DNA from 3 places in the Leuconostoc sp. C5 genome. Region 3 is predicted to be linked to each of the others. Evidence: riboswitches for the same ligand, from Rfam matches in the RefSeq annotation. Region 3 holds a riboswitch; each other region holds the start of a gene.
The links. Region 3 has a riboswitch for lysine ahead of lysA (diaminopimelate decarboxylase). Riboswitches for the same ligand answer to the same signal wherever they lie in the genome.

Region 1 (7,490 bases), 850 kb from region 3:
CTGACAATCTTGATGAACCATCCACCTCGATAATTTCGAGGAAAATCTGCGTAGCGATTAACGGTATCAATTGAGTGTTCCGGGCTAAGCCCGTGCGTCCACATTTGTGGGCGTTTTTTTTGTATAAATTAAAATCAGTGTTTAATTAGGTTAAAGAACATACTATTAATTTTATTATGAAAGCGCTATACTAGAGGTATAGAAGAACGCATTGCATATTGCAAGAAGGGATGTTATTATGACAGCAAATTATCATAGGATTTTAGTACCAATGGATGGATCAAAAGAATCTGAAGCTGCATTAACGCGCGCGATTGAACTGACCTTGGATGCTGGTGATGAAGGCATCTTGTCAATTTTAAACGTTATCGATACCCGTGCATTTCAAAATGTGGCTAGTTTTGACGATACAATGGTTGAAGCAGTTTCAGATGAAACGCGTAAAAGCTTAGAAAAATATAAAGCACAGGCAATTGAAGCTGGTGTTAAAAATGTCGATTATCTAATCGAATATGGTTCGCCCAAGTCGTTAATCGCTAAAGATGTACCTAACGAAGTCAATGCTGATTTGATTGTCATTGGTGCAACTGGATTAAATGCTGTAGAACGTTTAGTTATTGGTTCTGTTACTGAATTCGTAACGAGATCTGCTAAAGTTGACGTCCTAGTAGTTCGCGGTTAAGTTATTGCTCATATAAAAAAGACACTACAATGATGTAGTGTCTTTTTTATATGTCTTTATTTATATTGTTTTAGATCAACATCTTTTAGAGCAATTAGCTTCGTTTTGTGAGAAACCTTGTACCAAAAGTATAAGATTACAAACAAAGGAACTGATAAGTAGGTCACAAATATTTTTTCCCAATTTAGATGGGCAAAACTGTCCGGATCCTGACCAATAATAACACCAATAGAAATCACTAGCGCAAATAGTGGACCGAATGGGAACCACTTAGCCTTGTATTTCAAATCAGACAGACTCTTTCCTTGCGCCACATAAGCTCTTCGGAAGCGATAATGAGAGATAGCAATGCCGACCCAAGCGATGAATCCAGTTAACCCAGAAGCATTGACCAGCCAAGTATAAGCAACTGATCCCCCTTTGGTGTTAGCAATAAATGCTAATAACCCAATCGCAGTAGTTAATACTAAGGCTGCAACTGGAACCCCTCTAGTTGAAAGCTTGGCAAAAATTTTAGGGGCATCCCCTTTACGCGCCATAGCATACAACATACGTGTAGAAGCATATGAACCTGAATTTGCTGACGAAACAATTGATGTTAAGATAACTGCATTCATTAAACTAGCCGCAAAAGCAATTCCTGCGTTTTTAAATACGATTGTAAATGGTGAGACCGCAATGTTTTGTGTGGAAGAACTCAACAAGCGCGGATCTTTATAGTAAACCAGAGCGGAAATGACAAAAATTGCCAGAATATAAAACAATAAGATACGCCAAAACACTTGATTTATCGCCTTGGGAACTGACTTATCAGGATCCTCTGCTTCTCCAGCAGTAATACCAATTAACTCAGTTCCTTGAAAAGAAAATCCAGCAACAACGAATACTGACAAGATAGCTTGAGGTCCACCAACAAATCCGTGATTACCGACCGACAAGTTTTTCATGACATTGATGTCAGAATGAATTACACCAAAAATAGTAGCCAGACCAACAATCAAGAAGGCAATAATAGTTACTACCTTTATCATCGACAACCAGAACTCAGCTTCTCCAAAAGTTCCAACTGAAAAAATATTAATTAAGAAGATAAGTAATAAAGCAATCGCGGAAAATATCCACCCTGGTGTATTTGGAAACCAAAATTCAGCCACCAAGCCAACTGCCACAATGTCGACAGCTAATGTTATAGCCCAATTAAACCAGTAGTTCCATCCCATGGCAAACCCCAATGCTGGGTCAACATATTTACCAGCATAGTCGGAAAATGAACCTGAAGTTGGTGAATAAGTAGCCATTTCACCCAGCGAAGTCATTAAGAAATAAACCATCACACCAATAGCTAAATAAGCGACAATAGCACCCAGAGGACCTGCTTGCGCAACAGTGGCTCCCGAAGCTACGAATAAGCCCGTTCCAATTGAACCACCTAATGCAATCATTGACACATGGCGCGTTTTTAAATTACGCTGTATGTGCCCTTTATGTTCAGACATAAAATCTCCTTCTCAAAATAAAAAAACCTCTCCTTAGCAAACAGGAAGAGGTTTAAAAAGTCATTATATAATCACTTTTCAAAGCGCACCGCATTTCTGCGACAGTCTAGCAACTCTTAATCACTAGCCCAAAGGTTATCTTGCCTGTTAACCCTTTCGGCAACCTTCCCTTTTACATGATTTCAACATCCTGGCGGACTCATTCATGTGACTCATGTTGGCTGCAACCTCTTTGACAATATGAAAATAATAACACACTTACACGCGCCCGTCAATTTCAAGTACCTTTTGCCAATGTCTCGCCCGTTTATAATATTGTTGTGCACTAAACTGCCACCAAAAATAACCAAAGGTAATTGCTCCCAAACCACTAGTCAATGCCATATGATGAGATTGAATACGGGCTAACATAATTGATAACCAAAATAAACCAATTAAAATATTGATCATCACTTGAATTTTTCTCGACTTAACCAAATGTGGCATAATAATGACTAGTAGTAAGAGCAATTGCAACCACCACACCAACAATAAGTTAGGAATAGTTTCACCTATTTTAGGACCATCCTGCCAATGGATGCGCAAAATAATTGTAATAACCCATGTCAGCAACATCGCAACCAATTGTGTAATGGCAAACCACCAGGCAGCGATTTTGTAATTTATTAAATAAAGAAATGCTACCATAACCGCTATCAATGGGATGACGACCCAATAATGGGAAAAAAGATTACCTAACCCTAAGTATAGGGGTATTTTCAACGATAAAATATTGTTTACTGCAAAATCTGTAGTCGCGTCCAGAACTTGCATAAATATCATATGAAATCTAACTTGAATACCTAAAAAAACAAAAATAATGCCAAAGGTAATGATTAAAATTTTTCTTAATTTATCCGGTGGAATTAACATTGTTTATAATTGTGATGATACGGATAAGCATATTCAAATTGTACTGACAAAAACATAGTTTTATGACGACAATGATATTCAATATGCTCAATTGACCCCGCTTGCTCACATTCTCCCAAATATTAAATTTCTACAAACTCATTTGCTTATAGCTCTTAATAATTGTAGCATTATATGAGATATAATTATAAAAAAAAGCTGATATGGTTAAAATTTAATCTTGACTTTAACTTGGTCCGATATCATTACTATCAGTTGGTTTTTTGCCGATATTTTTAGTCGTGCCCTTAAATATCTATACATGGCAGATGAATTATTGCTAGATGAATAATCTCAAAATATGGTGAGAACACTGGTTACTATTTTTTGATTGATCGTTAGTTTCAAGCCTTTTGCCTTTGTTGCCCCAAAATGGCAGTATATCGATAAAATTCGGTAGCTGTCTTTATTATCTTACAAACCGCCATATTTCATTGGCCAAAACAATCGAGAGACCGTTATGAAAAAAAATAAACAAACTGCAGTTAAGTCCAGAATTGATCGCTATTCAAAAAGTAGTCACAGACTACGAAATATTATCTTGCTTATTGTCGGTCTCTTACTTATCGTGTCAGGCACATTTGCTTGGATGGCTATCCATAATACTAAATCAGCAATTGATAAAACATACAAGAGCAGTGGCGTCACTAAATCCCGAAACGTCTCAAGCGTTGTTCAAAGTGGAAAGCCCTTGTCTATTTTGTTATTTGGAACGGATACCGGTGAATTAGGACGTACATACAAAGGACGTACCGATTCAATGATGTTGCTTCTTGTTAACCCCAAGACAAAAAAAACAACAATGATTTCTATCCCTCGTGATGCAATGGTTTCTATTCCGGGGTACGAAAGTACTTTCCCTCAAAAAATAAATGCAGCCTACGCCTATGGTTCAACGGCAACTGCCATTAAAACTGTAGAATCTTACTTAAACATTCCTATTGATTTTTATGCCTTAGTTAATATGTCCGGCTTGGAAAAAATGGTTACTCAAGTTGGGGGAATTTCTGTTAAGTCCCCCATTGACTTCACTTATAGTCAGGAAACAGCCCATGCTTACGGTGCAAACCTATACCGTTTCCACAAGGGAAGCACAGGCTATGAACATTCTGATGATAATGGGGTCACTTGGTCGGCAACCAAGCACGTCATGACTGGTGATGCAGCCCTTGCATTCTCGCGCATGCGTTACGATGATCCAGATGGTGACTATGGGCGTCAAAAACGTCAACGATTGGTATTAGAAGGTTTGATCAAAAAGTCAGCTAATGTTTCAAGTTTGTTAAATACAAAGTTTATGAATACAATGAGTTCAAATGTTCAAACTGATTTGTCATTTGGAGATATAACGACAATTGCTAGCAAATACATTAATGCAGCAAAAAATATTGTCACCGAGCATATTCAGGGTGTCAGCACGAGTTATCCTGATTCTGAAGGGAACAACGTTTCATATGAAGTTGTTACTCAAAAAGAAAAGCAACGCGTTACTAACTTAGCTCGTAAAGCACTTGGCTTAAAGCACGCTTCCACCGGCTCAGCATATGGTGGTGACATACCAAGTTCTCTACAAACAATAGCTGATTCTCTCCGACCAGCAGATGATGAATCAACAGATTCTGATGATTCATCAAATTAAATAAAAAGACGCCTTTAAAGGCGTCTTTTTTACGTTTTTCATTTATCTATGAAATGATGTTCTCTTCTTGATGAAATACCACGGGTTGCCCATGTTGAAATACCCACTTATCTTTTTCCTGAATAGCTTTCATATTATCATTTGGGTTCTCTTGAATTACGATGAAGTCAGCATATTGCCCAACTGCTATCATCCCATAATTATCACTAATTCCCATCAATTTAGCTGCATTAATCGTAGCTGATTGTAAAACTTGTTGTGGTGTCATATGACCAAATTCAACCATCATATCCATTTCCACAGCGCTCTCATTTGCAAAACCATTGAAGGGTGTACCAGCATCTGTTCCCATGGCAATGTTAACTCCTGCCACGGCAGCTCGTGCAACGCTCTTCTGATGTGCTTGCCAATGCGTTGTCGCACGTTCAATCATCCATGCCGGAACTTCCTCAGGCCGATCAATAATACGCTTCATCGCAATCATTGTTGGAACTACAAAGGTCCCATTTACTTTCATCATATCAATTGCTTCATCATCAATGTGAAATGCGTGTTCAACGGAGTCAACACCAGCACGAATTGCAATCTTAATTCCCTCAGCCCCTTGAGCATGTGCCGCAACTTTGATACCTTTTTTATGTGCTTCAATAACACCTGCTCGTACCTCGTCTTCATTTAATTGAACTTGATTGGGATTTTCAAAATCTCCAGCGCTCACCCCGCCAGTCACCATAAACTTAATGATTTGAGCGCCTTCTTTCATAGCTTGCCGTACTGCCTTGCGCACTTCATCAACACCATCTACCTCAATGCCTCCTCCACCACTACCGTGCCCACCAGTCATGGAAAAAGCTGCCCCACTAGCAATCATCATTGGTCCTTATACACTGCCTTCACGCTGCATGCGTGCAATTTCAATATCTGTCATGCGTGCTGTTCCAACATTTCGTACAACTATTACACCATGACGTAACATCGTTTTCATATTGTGGGTTGCCACAATCACTGCACGAACATGTTCGTTTTCATTATCCACACCAAATTTAGTTTTTCCAAATTCATAATTCACATCAGAGTCAACATGAATGTGCGTATTAATTATACCAGGCATCATATATTTTTCACCCACATCAACGCTCTGTCCCAATTTAGGACCTTCACCATGCCCGACTTCAGTATATCGTCCTGTTTCATCATCCACAATGGCATAACATTGTGGATCAAAATTACCTGTTTTTGAATTAAAACCATTAAAATTATAATATTTAGTTTCTGTCATTTGCTAATCCTGCCTTTATTTATTATCTTATTTCCAATACATATCCTGATATGCTGGCGAATGAAAACTATTACCTTTAAATCCACCAATTTTATCGGTAACAACGTTGGCTGTCACCGGTTGATATATCGGTACCATATATGCTTTTATTTTGGTGAAGTATTCATTGGCGACCTGTAATGTTTCATAGCGTTTTTTAGTATCACTTACTTGTGTCGCTGCCATTGTTAGATACCCATCGTATGTCTTATCACTGACCTTTGAAAAATTCAATCCATATCCGGTTTTTCCAATTGCCAATGGATATGCTGCATCCGGTACATTAACACTTAAACCAATATTTACCATATCAAAATCCTGTTTTAACACTTCTGAGACAACTTGTGAATGCGGAACATACTTTGTATTAATGCTAATGCCCTTAAAAGTGTGTTCAGCAGCATATTGAATGTACGCCCCAACCTTTCTACTGGTTGAATCATCGTCAAATGTCATTGTAAACGTAGCATTATTTTTTCCAATACTCTGCAAATATGCAGACCACTCAGATTGTGCTTTTTTCTTGTCCACCTTAAATTGTGTGCCAGCGTCTTTAGTAAAATCTGCGCCAGTTATAGGATTCGTCATAATTCCTTTTGGCACGGCGTTTGATTGTGGCATTGAACCATCATTCATTACGTTAGACGTAATAGCCTCACGATCGATTAAATATCCAAATGCTTGTCGCAAATGCTGATTATTCGTTTTATCGCTCGTCTCATTAAAGTATATCCCTCTAACAACAGCTTGTGGTGTAGCATGATAGTACTTTGTATTTTTATAAGTCTTGATATATTCATCAGACAACTGTGCAATATCTAAGTGCTTATTCTTAAATTCATTGGCAGCAGTCATTGGCGTTTTTATGACACGAACTTTGACCTTCTCAATTTGAACACGTTTAGCTGACCAATAATTTGAATTTTTAGTGAACATAAAACTTGAATTTGTTCCAGTCCAACCATTCATTTGATATGCGCCATTAGTCACCATGTATTCTGAAGCTGTACCATACTTATTCCCCCACTTAGCATAATTTTTAGTGTTAACCGGAATGATTGCAGTTGCCAATTTATCAAATGATGGTGTTGCTTGCGTTAAAGTAATTTGGACTGTGTGAGAATCAATCGCTTTAACGCCTAGTTTATCCGGTGTCATCGCACCCACATGCACCGAATCATAATTTTTCATAATTGAAATTGCGTCAGCAGACGCTTGTGATTTTGTTTTTGGATCGGCAGTTACACGAATTGCAGTCACAAAATCTTGTGCTGTAACTTTGTCGCCATTCGACCATTTAGCGTTATCACGTATTTTGAAAGTATAAACGGTGCCATTTTGTGAAGGTTTAACAATTTTTTCTGCCATAGCAGGGACAACTTTATTGCCCTTATATCGATAAAG
Region 2 (7,490 bases), 760 kb from region 3:
TCATTTTCCAAATCGGGACGCACACGGCCGACGAATGTTTCGCGTTTTCCTTCGGCATTAATTGGCTGTGGGTACAACTGTTCCTTTGGATTGTCTTCCAAAACAACACCTGGGGCTTCACTCAGAATCGCTTGAATATCAGCGGCTGTCGCTCCTGATCCGGCATCCGTTTCAAAATAAACAGTCTCGCCATGACCAATAGGAACAGGTACCCGGACCGCAGTTGCTGTCACTTTAACTGCTTTAGAATTTTTATCACCGAACATAATTTTTTTAGTCTCATGAATCATCTTCCATTCTTCATGAGTGTAACCGTCTTCTTCAAAAACATCTATTTGTGGCAGTAAATTATAAGCTAGGGGATAATGATGCTTAGCACTTTTAACCGGCAAAATCTCAGCATGCATTTCTTTACCAGCATTGTGGGCATCAGTTTCTGAAACTAGCTCTTGCCATGCAGATTGTCCCGCACCAGAAGCAGCTTGATAAGTTGACACGATAACACGTGTCAAACCATATTTAGCTTTAATGGGCGCTAGAGCAACAACCATTTGAATCGTTGAACAGTTAGGGTTGGCAATAATTCCTTGGTGTTGTTTCAAATCTGCTTCATTAACTTCAGGAACAATTAACGGGACATCATCATTCATTCGCCATTGGCTTGAATTATCAACAACCACAGCGCCGCGTTTCACAGCTTCGGGTGCAAATCGTGCTGAAACTGAACCACCACCGCTAGCCAAAACTAAATCAACCCCATCAAAACTTTCTGGAGTTGCTTCCTCAACAACCACGTCTGTACCTTTAAATTGAAGTGTCTTACCTGCTGAACGTGACGAAGCAAGCAATTTTATATTCTTCACGGGAATCGTTGATTGCTCTAATTGTTCAATAAGTCGTGTGCCCACAGCACCTGTTGCGCCAAGAATGGCAACACTATATTCTCTAGTCATTATCTTCTCCTAATCTACTAAAATACGATGTATTCTATCTTGTAGTCCTGTTGTGATTTCCCAGGGCGCCAAACCTGCAAACTGTGCAACGTCCTCGATTGTATTCTCTAAGTCTCCATCTTGACCAATAAAGGTTACCGTTGTACCTTCTGGATATTCACGAGGCAAACGTATCATTAACTGATCCATTGCTACTTGCCCTACAATAGGGGCGTATTGACCGTCAATAATAACCTTGAACCCCATTAATTTGCGTAGCCAACCATCCCCATAACCAATAGGAACAGTGCCTATCCACTCGTTTTGAGTTGTCGTATATTTGTGTGAATAACTAATACCTTCACCAGCAGGTAAGCGTTTAACAAAATTTACCTCGCTCCGAAGGGCCATGACGGGTTTCAGGTTACGTCCATCTGCTAGTTCACCACGAGAGGGCTCAATCCCATAAAGCACCGTTCCTACGCGGACAACCTCATGGGGAACCTCTTCTGCGTGATACATTGCAGCACCCGAATTAGCAACATGATAATACTTTGGTTTTGGCAAGTCATCCGTCAATTGATGCCAACGTGTTAATTGCTTTTGGAAGTACCTGGTATCTGATGAATCAGATTCGGCAAAGTGCGTCGATAGTCCAACATATTCAAACTTATCAGCATGATCCAAAACAAACTGTATCGCTTTCGCTAAAGTTTCACGATTTCTAAACCCAATTCTACCCATGCCAGTATCGATACCTAGTGTAACAGGTAATCGCTGTTCACCAGTTAACTGATGTTCTGCTTTCTCCAGCCAGTCCAATGAAACAACAGTTGCCATGATATGCTGGACAGCCATTAGTTCAACATACTTTACCTGTGAAATACCTAAAATTAAAATTGGTGCGGTTATGCGCTCATGCCGCAGTGCAATAGCTTCATCAAGAACAGCTACACCTAAGCCATAAATACCTCCTGCCACAGCAGCTTGAGCCATAGGAATCAAACCAAATCCATAGGCATTTGACTTAACGGTCAAAAAGACTTTGTCTGCACCTGATACATTTTTAACGGTCGTTATATTATGTTCAACAGCGCTCTTGGAAACTTCAAGACGTGTTGGACGTGTTATTGCCTCTACCATATGTTAGCCCATTCACAGATATCTATGAATGCATACCTCCTCTATTAAAAAATCCACAGCGCACAAGTAGCAGCCATGGATCCCAATTAATTGCAATCTATAACATAGCACCCCGCTTACGCGACAGTCCAACGATTTTTCACCGATTGGCCCAGCTACTTGGTGTCACAGCACCAATGCTTCGGCTACATCCCCTTTAACCTGTTTCATTGTACCTGTAAGCACTCCGCAAGCGACTAATGTCAGCAGCAACCTCTATGATTCTTAAATTGTTATTATTGTATTCTAATTTTTTTTATTTGTCAAATTCAATATTTTTACGCTTGTTTGATTGATAACACTGTCAAATCACCGTATAATGAATTTAATAACTTATGAAATGATGGGAACTATGACGCGACTTGTTACAGCTACAGAAATGCAGCAAATAGATAATTACACGATTGAGACTATTGGTATGCCACAGGATGTATTAATTGAACGGGCCGCAATGGCAGTGCTTGATGTTATCGGCGCCGGTAGATTCGATTTGAGTCATGTGTTAGTACTAGCTGGTCTTGGTAATAATGGTGCTGACGGCGTAGCAATCGCTCGTCTCTTGTACGCTCAAGGCGTAAATGTCTCATTACAATTTGTCGGAAACGTTAGCCGTGCGAAAGACAGTGTGAAACGGCAACTGGCAATCATTGAAAAGCATGGCTTAGTTCGTTCTGAAAAAAGTGACTTTAATGAGGCAACTTTAATTATTGATGCGATATTTGGAGTTGGATTGAACAACGTTCTACCTGAAGGCTTACAAAAAATGATTAAAGCGGCCAACCACATTGATAAACCTGTCATTGCTGTTGATGTTCCTACTGGTATTGATGCAACAACGGGAGAGGTACGTGGCGCTGCTCTTAAAGCTCATACTACAGTCACTTTCGGCTTCACAAAGGTTGGTTTAACGCAACAGAATGGTTGTTACCTTTCCGGAAATGTTATTTTAAAAGATGTCGGGATGCTTATTCCAGATGATTTTGAATTCAGTTTACAGGAGACGCTACCTGTTGCATAGAATATAATACTTCACAATATAAAAACAGTTTATTAATGCCAGGTTGGCATTAATAAACTGTTTTTTTAGTCAATATGTGTCACTTCATCGCCAATCAACAATTTCTTCTCCTTCTTTAGCAAACAATAACAAATCAGCAATTGATGTACGTTTTAACCGTTTCTTAAAATCTTTTTCTGCTTCATAGACAATAGATAGAACTTCTTTTGTTCCTTCAGCGACAGCAGTTTTGGCAGGAAACACGCGATCTGCCAATTGGGTAGAATGAATAAAGCTATCTTCTCCTTCAATCGCCTCATAAACATCCAATAACGTAATATCATTGGTATTACGAGCCAATTTGAAACCACCTTCCTTACTAGCGATCGCTTTTATTAAATTTGCAACAACTAATTTGCGCATTGTTTTTTTTAAGTACGATTCAGATACTTCTAAGTGTTCACTTAAAACATGACTTTTAACAGGTAAGCCATCTTTTTGCAAAGCTAACATAACCAAGACAACCAAACTTTGTTCAACTGCACTAGACATTTTCATTTATTTTTCCAACTTCATTTCTTTATGTACGCAGTCTGCCGACTGCTTTTAAATTAATGCTTAAAAGTTAACTGATTATGGTTTAATTTCATTTGGTACACAAACCATGTTAGTACCATTGATATCACTCCTAAGGATAACAATACAGTTAAGTCTGATGCAACACTGCCACCCATAGAAATTGTTTCGCGGAAGGCATGGACAGAGTAACTCATTGGCATCCATGGATGAATTGCCTCAAAAAAGCTGTTTGACAACTCAATAGGATAAGATCCTGCACTAGCACTCAGTTGTAATACCATCAAAACCAGCATAATCCCTGACCCTAGTTTACCAATTAGCACATTAAACAAGACAACAAACTGATTGAACCCAAAGGATGCTGCTAAGGCTACAACAAATGTCATCGCTGGCCGCTGCGCTTCCATGCCATCCACTAAGAAGAGTAAACCAGTCATAATCAGTGCTTGTCCAATAAAAACTGGCGCATTAATTAACTGCTTATTAGCCCACCATGTGAAACCATTTTTTGGCTTTTTAGAAACCGTCATGAAATCAAATATGGTCGTAAATGTGATCATACCAACAAATAACCCAACAGACATCATATATGGCGCCATTCCAGTTCCGTTGTTAGGAACCTTTGATAAATTAGATGATTTTTGCTTGACTGGCTGTGATAATGCTACCACATTTGATTTCTTATTGTGTATAGCTGACAATTTCACAGCACCATCAGCTAATTTATTCGCTAAAGTGGTTGCACCAGTACCTGCCTGCTGTAAGGCCTCACTAGCTTGATTTTCACCAGTAAGTAACTGTGTCGTGCCATCATTTAATTGCGAAACACTACTATTAAGTGTATCGTTTTTGGCGGCTAACTGTCCAAGTCCTGTAGTTAATTGAGATGATCCTTGCGCTAGCTGCTGAGCACCTGGTACTGCTTGGTTAGCTATTCCTTGGCTGACGGTAGTTAAGCTGTCATTTAGTGTTTTAATGGCTGTTTGCGCGCCTTGAGTGGCAATGGATCCTTGTTGACCGAGTTTCTGTAATTCTGGAATTTCTGCCTGCAACGCTTGTAATTGTGGCAACATAGCTTTTAATGTAGTTAATTGATTTTGAATTGTAGTGGCTGCTGTTGCACTTGATTGCACATTTTCAGCCAAATCACTTAATGCTGCTTGATATTTAGCAGCAACAGTAGGATTTTCTTGTAAAAATTTTTGGAAATCAGCATCTTGAGCTAATGCTTTGAAAGCAGCTGCGTCTTTCCCAGCACCAGTTAATCCAGCTGACAGCTTTTCGGACGCTTCGTTAAGCTTTGTTGAATCAACAGTTACCGTTGGTGATTCAACCTTACTTAGTTTTTGCAAGCCCTGTGTCAGTTGCGTCAAGCCTGTATCAAGCTGCTTTAAATCAGCCGCCTTAGCACTTTGCTTTGTATTAATCTCGTCAGAAACCTTTTGGAGCTGTGTGGCAAGTTGTTGAGCACCTGAAGTTAACTGCTGAGCACCAGTATTAGCGGACGACACGCCATTTGTATACTGTGACAAGCCCGTTGCCAACTGTGAAGTACCAGTTTGGAGCTGTGTTGTACCATCTTGCAATTTTTTAGTACCATCTTGTAATTGTGATAAACCACTCCCAAGTTGTGTAGCACCTTTAGATCCCGATTGAAAACCTTTTTTTGAGGAGGCTGTTGCATTTAAAATTGTTTTATTATAAACACCTTGCAGTGATTTTGAGACATTTGCCTGTACTTTATCAGCCGCGGAAGCCGTTAATTTTTCAGCAATGAATCCTTGCCCTGTATTATGCGCAATTTTAATCTCAGGCTTGACTGGCTTAGCATCCAACAGCGTACCTGAATTCTTAGTAAAGGACTTCGGTATCGTGATGGTCATGTAATACTTTCCAGATGCAAGTCCTTTTTTAGCTTTTTCAGCCGAAGTCTTAGTTAATTTTAATTGCTTGCTGTCAAGCAATTTTTTAGTTAAATCATCGCCTATATTCTGTGACTTTCCATTAATCTTTGCGGTCTTATCTTGATTAACAATCGCAACTGGAAGATGGTCCACTCTACCATAAGTATCCCAAAGTGACGACAAAAAAATGACTGCGTATAAACTCGGAATGAGTGTAATACCAACCAATAATAATGGTAACCCCCTGATTTTTCGAACACGGTTCCATTCTGAATTCTCAAAAAACTTCCTCATACTTCGCACTCTTTCGTGTATATTTTTTATCTATGGATATATTATAGACACGGAAAGATGAAAATGCAACAATAGTTTTCATTTTTTTACATGTTACTTATGATACGGTGATCCTTGTTGAATCATAAAAGCACGATAAATTTGCTCAATCAGTACAAGACGCATTAATTGATGTGGCAAGGTCAGCAACCCAAAGCTCATCTTTAGGTTCGCCCTTTGCTTGATTGCCTTAGATAATCCAAGAGAACCACCAATAATAAAAGTAATGTCCGAATAGCCATTAACCGCAATGGCTTCAAGTTTTTGAGAAAATTCCTCGGAAGGAAACTGTTTCCCTTCTATTGCTAGCACAATAACATAATCACGCGAACCAATTTTCGCTTGAATTCGCTCCCCTTCTCTAGCCATAATTTGATTATTCTGTGCTTCACTAGCATTTTCCGGCGTCTTTTCATCAATCAACTCAACTACTTGAACTTTACAAAAGCGAGATAATCGTTTTGTATACTCCGCAATGCCTTCTGTTAAATACTTTTCCTTTAGTTTCCCGACCGTGATTAATTTAATATTCATTTCAAACCTACTCTTTACAATTTCTTAATATTTTTGGTTGATTACCTATATTCATTATATCCGATGTTATCCACACGAACAAAAAAAATATTTTTTTCTGAAAAAGCTTTTATACCAACTCTTTTCGCTGTTCGCTTTTTAAGTTATCCACTGTTTTTTTTAATTTCAAAAAAAATGTGGATAACTTTATAAACGTTATTTTACTCTTATTTAGACAAATTATAGATATTTTCCCGCAAGTTATCCACAGTTATCCACAAAGTTGTACACAATTGTGGATAAGCACACGCGTTCGACTAATGTTTAAAGTAAATTTTCTTTACATTGTTCGGAAAATATATTCTAAATAGCATTGCATCAGTGTTATTTCTTTAATCGCTTCAATACACGAACATTGCTGATATGCGTCTAAAAACTGCCCATTTTTCCCTAAATATTGCCTAAAATTACCAATATTTATTATTTCTTATAAAAACAAAGCACTTATCCACGTATTTAAACGTCTTTTCCACATTTTCTGGTATTTAGTCCACAAATTGTCAACATTTTCAGCTTGTTTTCAACATTTACAGAAAATACATATTTTTTAATAAAAGTCAAACAAGAGTAAAGAAAAAGCTAACATTTTTGTTAGCTTGCTAATTTCTGTGTTAATTTAACCTTGACGTTTTGCTTAGTATCCTGATGATAATAAGTCAATGTTATTGTGTCCCCAAGCGAATGCTTGTAGAGTTCTTCTCGCAGATCAGCCTGTGAGCTGACCTTTTTACCATTAATGCCAACAATAACGTCGTACTTCTTCAATCCAGCTTTATCTGCTGGGCCATTGTTAGTCAAACTCATTACAACAACACCACCAGTAACGCTATCTGGAATTTTCAATGTTGATTTTTGCTCAGAAGCTGTTACTTCTGACAAATTAATCAAACTAATGCCAATTGCTGGTCGTGTGACTTTACCATCTTTGACTAATTTGTTAACAATGTCAACGACTTGATCAGAAGGAATTGCAAAACCCATCCCCTCAAC
Region 3 (7,490 bases):
AAAATGATGCTAATACTGACATTAACATCACAATTTTTAAATTAAATGATTTGATCTAATCCGATGACAACACCGTCTATATTTTTCACAGCTTCTATAGCGCGAATTACACCTGGTACAAAGGCTGATCGACTTGTTGTACTTTGGGTCAGCGTTAATTGCTCATCCACACCACCAAAATAAACGCTTTGCTGTGCGATATAGCCAGGTAACCGTACAGCATGAACTGGCACACGATCAATCTGTTCGCCGCGAGCTGGCGCTAATTTTGTTGATGTAGGTTCCGCAATGCGGGCTTTTGCAATCAATCTTGCTGTTTGCTTAGCCGTTCCAGATGGTGCATCCACCTTTTTAGGGTTGTGCGCTTCAATAATTTCTGCATCAGGAAAATATTTGGCCGCTAACTGTGAGAATTGCATTAACAAAACCGCTGATAAACTAAAGTTTGGTACAATTAAAACGCCTTTTGATGACTGTTCACGCAGTATTGCTACTTGTTCATCAGACAAACCAGTGGCACCAATCACTAGCGGCATGTTGTGCTCGATTGCGTACATTGCATTGTCAAATACAGTTGCTGGGGTACTGACATCCAGCCAAATATCTGCTGCTACATTAATATCTGATAAGGAGGTCCATACAGGTACCTTACTCTCATGTTGATGACCACTCACAATACCAACAATTTCATATTCTTCATTCAAGTTATCTTGAATAGCTTGGCCTAATTTACCAAAACCACCAGCTAAAATTATTTTTGTCATTATTTCTCCAATAATTCATTCAAATGTAATTTTTCTGCGTCACTTAAAGGAATAAGAGGCAGACGTACAGCTTCACGTACGAATCCTTTTTCGGCTAATTTCGTCTTAACTGGAGTTGGGGAAGGGTAAGCAAATAGGGCATTCATTCGTGGGGTTAGGTAACGTTGCAAACGCCCAGCTTCGCGCCAATTACCTGCATTCATAGCAGAAAACAATTCAGACATTTCGTCACCATAAAGATGTGAAGCTACCGAAATTGTTCCAGCACCGCCGACGGTGTAAGCCGAAAGAGTCATTGCATCTTCACCAGTATAGACTGCAAATCCAGTGGTCCCTTCTACCTCTGCTTCAACAAATTCAGTTGATGTTGTTTCCTTAATTGCATTAATATTAGGATGTTGAGCTAATTCAATCACACTATCAACCGTGAGACCGACCACCGTACGTCCAGGAATGTTATATAACATAACAGGCTTTTCGGATGCATCAGCGATAGCTTTAAAATGTGCAATCATACCAGCTTGACTTGGCTTATTATAATACGGTGTTACTGCCAAGATGCCGTTAATATGCTCGATTTTGCTTAAAGCTTTGGCTGCTTCTACGGATTCCTTTGTATTATTGGAACCTGCATTAGCAATTAAAAGCGCACGATTACCAACCTGTTTTGCAATAAACCGTGTCAACTCTACTTTCTCTTCAAAAGACAGTGTTGGAGATTCACCTGTTGTTCCTGCAATCACAAATCCTTGCGAACCATGATTTAACAGGTGTTCAATTAATTTCTCTAATGACTCATAATCAATCTCATCGTTTACTGTAAAAGGCGTAATAATTGCCGTAATTAAATTAATTCCTTCGTACATGCTTATTCTCCTTGTGACATTCGCCACTCAATAAAATCTTTCAAAGCATTAAATCCTGGCAACAAAGCTGCTTCATCGATGTTTAACTTGGCACTGTGCAGTGAATGATTGTCATTAACACCCAACCAAAGCATGACACCAGGAATATGTTGCAATATGTAACCAAAATCCTCACCTGTCATCGCAGGTTTTGCTTCTTCAAAAGCAATGTCTTGACGCTGTTCCATGAAACTCAGCAAATTGTTAGCTAAGTCAGGATTGTTTTCAACAGGCAAATAACTTCCTGTTTCAAGGCGAACATTAATCTTGACATCATTTGCCAACGCCACACCTTCAACGATTTGGCGAATTCGTGTTGTCATTTTATCCAAGCCATCTTTGGTCATACTACGAACTGTTCCGGCAAGATGCACCGTGTCTGGAATAACATTATTTGTAAAGCCGCCGCTAATCATTCCAAGACTCACTACACCACCTTCTATCGGATCAACGTCACGCGATACAACAGTTTGTAACAACATAATTAATTCAGCCGAAATGACAATTGGATCCTTACCTAAGTGGGGATAGGCCGCATGACCACCTTGCCCATGGATGTCAATTTCGAGCTCGGCCGTTCCAGCAAATAAAGTGCCCGCTAAGGTACTCAAAGTTCCAGCAGGTAAATTAGGCTGATCATGAATGCCGTAAAATTCATCAGGATGCCACTCACCTTCAAAGATTCCTAAATCAACCGCTAATTTGCCACCACTTTTTGACTCTTCAGCCGGTTGGAAAAAGACAATTAAATTGTCTTTAGGTTGATGCTCACTAAAATACTGAACTAATCCCAAAGCTATAGACATGTGAACATCATGACCACATGCATGCATAACACCTTTATGTGTTGATTCAAATGGCAATCCAGTATCTTCTGTAACTGGTAGCGCGTCAATATCAGCACGATATCCTACCGTCCGGCTTGGGTCAGTCCCAGAAAATTTTACAAGCATTGCGGTAGGTAATTCTTCTACTTGACGTATTGTCATAAAATTAGTTTGCCAAGATTGAATCTTTTCTAACAAATAACGATGCGTTTTAAATTCCGCTAAAGCAAGTTCTGGAATTTTATGTAAGTCACGCCGATAGGTTTTCAAATCTTCTTCACTAACTGGCATTATAAGCCTCGCAATGCGTCAATTAACGCAGTCTTTTGTTGCGTCTTCGAATCAATCTCCTTAATGACTTTTGCAGGAACACCCGCAACTACTGTATTGGCTGGTACATCCTTTGTGACAATCGCTCCAGCCGCAACTACTGCGCCGTCACCGACCTGTACGCCTTCAATAACGACGGCATTAGCGCCAACTAGAACGTTATTTCCGATGCGAACAGGTTGGGCAGATGCTGGTTCAATCACACCAGCTAATACCGCGCCAGCACCAATATGAGAATTTTCACCAACAATGGCACGGCCGCCAAGTACAGCACCCATATCAATCATTGTGTTAGCACCAATCTCTGCACCAATATTAATCACTGCGCCCAACATAATCACCGCATTGTCACCAATTTCAACTTGATCGCGAATAATGGCACCTGGTTCAATGCGAGCATTAATTTCTTTTTTATCAAGCAAAGGAACGGCAGAGTTACGTGAATCATTTTCAATAAATACATCTTCTGATGGTAGATTCTTAATTAACAATTCAATTTCAGACCAGTCGCCAATTAATTGTCCAAATGACTCATTTCCAAATTGTTGCACAGTATCTGGCACTTCAGTTGCCAATGTGCCTTTATATGTAACTTTTACTGGGGTAATTTTTTTTGCATTTGCAATGAAATTAATTAGTTTTTGTGCTTCGTTTTCAGCCATGTTATTTATCTCCTAGAGTATAATCCTGATCTAAACTGATCATGTGTTCAAAAGTTTCACGTTCAACAACGACTTGATGTTGACCATTTTCCACGAAGACAACGGCCGGTCGTGGATTTCGGTTATAATTTGAAGCCATTGCATACCCGTACGCACCTGTTGCAAGCACAGATAAAATGTCACCAGGTTTTGTCGCCGGTAATTCTTCCTGCCAAACCAATACGTCACCTGACTCACAATATTTACCAGCAATCCGCACAATTTCTTCACTTTTAGCATTTGGTTGATTGGCTAAAACCGCTTCGTAATTTGCTTGATAAAGTGCTGGACGAATATTATCTCCCATACCACCATCTACAGCCAAGTAATTTCTAATTCCTGGAATATCCTTACGCGACCCAACTGTATATAGGGTTTGTCCGGCTGGTCCGACAATCGAACGACCAGGTTCAATCCATATTTCTGGCATTGCCCAATCGTACTGTGTAGCCTTTTCTTTCAAAACACGGATAATAGCATCCGCAAACTCGCTTTCTGGCAAAGGTTGATCCTCATCAGTATAACGAATACCAAATCCACCGCCAGTATTAATGACTTCTGGTTGCCATCCCCATGAGTAAGCAGTATCTGCTAATAGTGCTGCATTTTTCTCAAATCCAGTCACATCAAATATTTGAGATCCAATATGCGCATGTAAGCCACGCAAATGAAGATGGTTATCTTTTATTGCAATATCATAGGCCTGCTTCGCTTGACCTGTTTGTAAATCAAAGCCAAATTTACTATCTTGTTGACCAGTACTAATAAATTCATGAGTATGAGCTGAAATTCCTGGTGAAATACGTAGTAAAATATCTTGAATAACATTTTTTTCCGCCGTAATTTCTGACAGTAGCTGTAACTCAAGAAAATTATCAACAATAATTGTTCCCACACCATTTTCAACGGCCATCACAAGTTCATCATAACTCTTATTATTACCATTAAAACTAAGATGCTGAGTTGGAAAATCAGCTTTAATTGCTGTGTATAATTCCCCACCAGACACGACATCAGCGTGAATATTTTCTTGAGCTGCCACCTGATAAATTGCTTTAGTAGCAAAAGCTTTACCAGCATAACTCACTACATATGGGACATTTTCTTGTTCAAAGATACGCTTAAACGCTCTCATTGTCTTACGAATAAGTGTTACATCGTAAACTGCTAACGGCGTGCCATATGTCTTTGCCAGTTCGATTGTATCAACACCATCAACTGTCAGATGTTGCTTTTCATTTATTGGATACGTCATCATTTCCCCTTGAATTACACAAAAAAACCCTTTGATAGGTTCGCAAAACGGACTTATCAAAGGGCATTGTTAGCATTTTTGACAGTTTCCATAGCTCACCGCATCTCTGCGACAGTCTAATAGCTCTTAACTATTAGCCCAATCAAGGTCATTTGTAGACACCCTTGATTTCGGCGATATCCCCTAAGCTTACTATCAATTGCTACAGCAACTCCGGTAAGTGTATTGTCAATCGCGACCTCTATGTGAAATAATTTTTATTCTGTCATTATTATGACTGAATCATTATTGAATGTCAAGGTTTTTTCGTCTAATTCTTTGCTAGCAATCATGTGATTTTAAAAAGACGTTAATAATTTGTTCATCCGCGGTGCATAAATATCACCAAAGCGTGTAAAGTGCATTAGTATATAATAAAACTCATACCATTTTTCACGTTTTTGCCAGCCATCATCCAATGGCCATTCTTGCATATATTGATTATAAAATGACGGACTAAAGCCGGCAAACACTCTTGAAATCGCCAAATCATATTCCCGATCACCGTAGAACACGTTAGGATCAATAAATACAGGTTTACCTTGATCGTTAAACATAAAGTTTCCTGCCCAGAAATCACCATGCAGTAGTGATGGTTGAACTGTTTGCGCGTGATTATCATTTAATATTGTTTCACGTAAATTACTATAGTGATCACCACGTTGGGTCAGCCAAAAATTATTTTTTTGCGCTTGTGCCATTAGCGGATCCAAGCGTTGTTTCACAAAGAATTCAGCCCAAGAAGATTGCCAAGTATTATTTTTAGGCACAAAATCTACTAAGTTATCACTATCAAATCCAAACTTTGGCGCTGTAGCTTGGTGCATTTTAACCAGCGACTTTGCTAATTCTTGTTGTGACCCATTTCCTTGATTAATCCACGTCAAGACTAAGTAGGCGTGCCCTTGTAACTGTCCCTGCGCTAAAACGGCTGGCACAGTCACCTCTTCCCCCAAAGCCTTCAAGCCAGCAACTTCATGATCAAAAAAACTTGCTTGAGCATTTTGTTGAATCTTTAAAAAATAGCGCTGGTTATTCGAATAGATTGAAAACGCCTCGTTAATGTCTCCACCACGTACCTTCTCTAAGTCGTGTGGTTTTTCAAGTCCCAAACGAGTAACAAAATCGTTGCCTAAGTCCATATTATCCTCCAAAATTTATTATCGGAACAAAAAAACACAATTTTCATTACGAAAACTGTGTTTTTGGCAAAATAATACCCTTATTATCGACAAATTTATTCAATTGTCTCACAGGTATTATCATCTGATTGTAGTGTATCATAATATTATACAGACGTCACTACTTTGTGTACTTCTCTACTGTTAGCTGATGACTGGTAAATTGGCTGCAATTAAATCGTTAGTTACATCCACAAATTTTTCATCGTTCAAACGCAACAAACGCCAATCGTATTCCCTATCATTATCAAATTCATCAATATATGGTTCAAACTCACCTTCAGTTTGTAAAATCAGATAGCCTGCAAAAGCATCCGAAAATTCACTTTCAGTGCTAATAACACGTACTAATTGATTATTAGAAAAAAATCCGATGGCTAACTGATCATTATTCCACTGACCTTCAAAGGACCACTTTAAAGTAATCCAATCTGAAAGTGTTATTCCTAGGTTCAATAGATAATCCACAGATAAACGAATGTGGATTGGATGCTTGCTGGATTGAGAGTCGATTCCTTGAGCATCCAATTGAGAAGAGAAGATGCCACTTAATGCCTCAAAATCACTCACACTGGGTACTTTTTCTTCATTTTGCCATGCTTCAACAGTTTCAACTTCAACATCTAGTGCATCAGCAATCTCTATTGTTGAAATTTTAGTTAATTCTTGTAGTTTTTTTAAGTTATTCATAGTTATAATTATACAGAAAAACCGCCATGAATGGCGGTTATTTCGACATTATTTTTTTCTGTTTCTTTGCAACCATTGCTGAACGAACGACACCAATGATTGTTGGCATTAATGTGACCAACGCAATACCCAAAATAATTACAGAAAAGTGTGCTTTAACAAATGGAATATTTCCGAACATATAACCAGCACCGGTTGCAATTAAACTCCAAGAGAACGCAGCAATCAAACTATTACGTAGGAAATGTTTGTATGAAAATTGGCTGATACCAGCCACAAACGGTACAAATGTGCGGACAATCGGCATGTATCGCCCAATGATTATTGCCGCAGCACCACGCTTTTCAAAGAAAGCTTCAGCTTCTTTGATATGTTGTTCTTTAATGAAACGACCAAAGAAACGATGATGTAAAATTTTATAACCACCTGTACGACCAATCCAAAAATTGACTGAGTCACCAATAACAGCTGCTAAGAAGAATACAATCATAAATACCCAATGATTAAGTCCGGCATTTAGCCCAGCAGGCGTAGCAGCAATAGCTCCTGCAGCAAACAACAGTGAATCTCCAGGTAGAAACGGCATAATCACACTACCAGTTTCAATGAAAATTACTGCAAATAAAATCAAATACGTCCATAAACCGAACGCTTGCACAAGATTACCAATATGGACATCAATGTGCAAAATAAAATCAATTAGAAATGACATAAAGTTCCCCTAAAGTACGAATAGTAATATTTTACCACACATGTGAGCATGTCATATTAAAATATACCTTTTCATCCCTATTGCGA

Region 1: linked by a shared signal. The riboswitch ahead of RHP56_RS09170 (amino acid permease) and the one ahead of lysA (diaminopimelate decarboxylase) in region 3 are both predicted to bind lysine.
Region 2: linked by a shared signal. The riboswitch ahead of alr (alanine racemase) and the one ahead of lysA (diaminopimelate decarboxylase) in region 3 are both predicted to bind lysine.

Annotation. Positions count from the first base shown of each region.
Region 1 covers NZ_CP134351.1:1,798,834-1,806,323, forward strand. The annotation lists gene RHP56_RS09165 (universal stress protein) at 239-682, shown strand; gene RHP56_RS09170 (amino acid permease) at 739-2,178, opposite strand; lysine riboswitch at 2,252-2,419, opposite strand; gene RHP56_RS09175 (hypothetical protein) at 2,437-2,865, opposite strand; gene RHP56_RS09180 (LCP family protein) at 3,590-4,768, shown strand; partial or broken gene RHP56_RS09185 (metal-dependent hydrolase family protein) at 4,815-6,047, opposite strand; gene RHP56_RS09190 (peptide ABC transporter substrate-binding protein) at 6,075-7,490, opposite strand, start outside.
Region 2 covers NZ_CP134351.1:1,891,382-1,898,871, forward strand. The annotation lists gene RHP56_RS09615 (aspartate-semialdehyde dehydrogenase) at 1-953, opposite strand, end outside; gene alr (alanine racemase) at 963-2,075, opposite strand; lysine riboswitch at 2,173-2,341, opposite strand; gene RHP56_RS09625 (NAD(P)H-hydrate epimerase) at 2,467-3,132, shown strand; gene RHP56_RS09630 (Rrf2 family transcriptional regulator) at 3,217-3,669, opposite strand; gene RHP56_RS09635 (YhgE/Pip domain-containing protein) at 3,723-5,888, opposite strand; gene rlmH (23S rRNA (pseudouridine(1915)-N(3))-methyltransferase RlmH) at 5,982-6,461, opposite strand; gene RHP56_RS09645 (S1C family serine protease) at 7,092-7,490, opposite strand, start outside.
Region 3 covers NZ_CP134351.1:633,820-641,309, reverse strand. The annotation lists gene dapB (4-hydroxy-tetrahydrodipicolinate reductase) at 42-764, opposite strand; gene dapA (4-hydroxy-tetrahydrodipicolinate synthase) at 764-1,630, opposite strand; gene RHP56_RS03310 (N-acetyldiaminopimelate deacetylase) at 1,633-2,787, opposite strand; gene dapD (2,3,4,5-tetrahydropyridine-2,6-dicarboxylate N-acetyltransferase) at 2,787-3,488, opposite strand; gene lysA (diaminopimelate decarboxylase) at 3,490-4,782, opposite strand; lysine riboswitch at 4,866-5,034, opposite strand; gene RHP56_RS03295 (fructosamine kinase family protein) at 5,121-5,963, opposite strand; gene RHP56_RS03290 (hypothetical protein) at 6,147-6,692, opposite strand; gene RHP56_RS03285 (VTT domain-containing protein) at 6,730-7,404, opposite strand.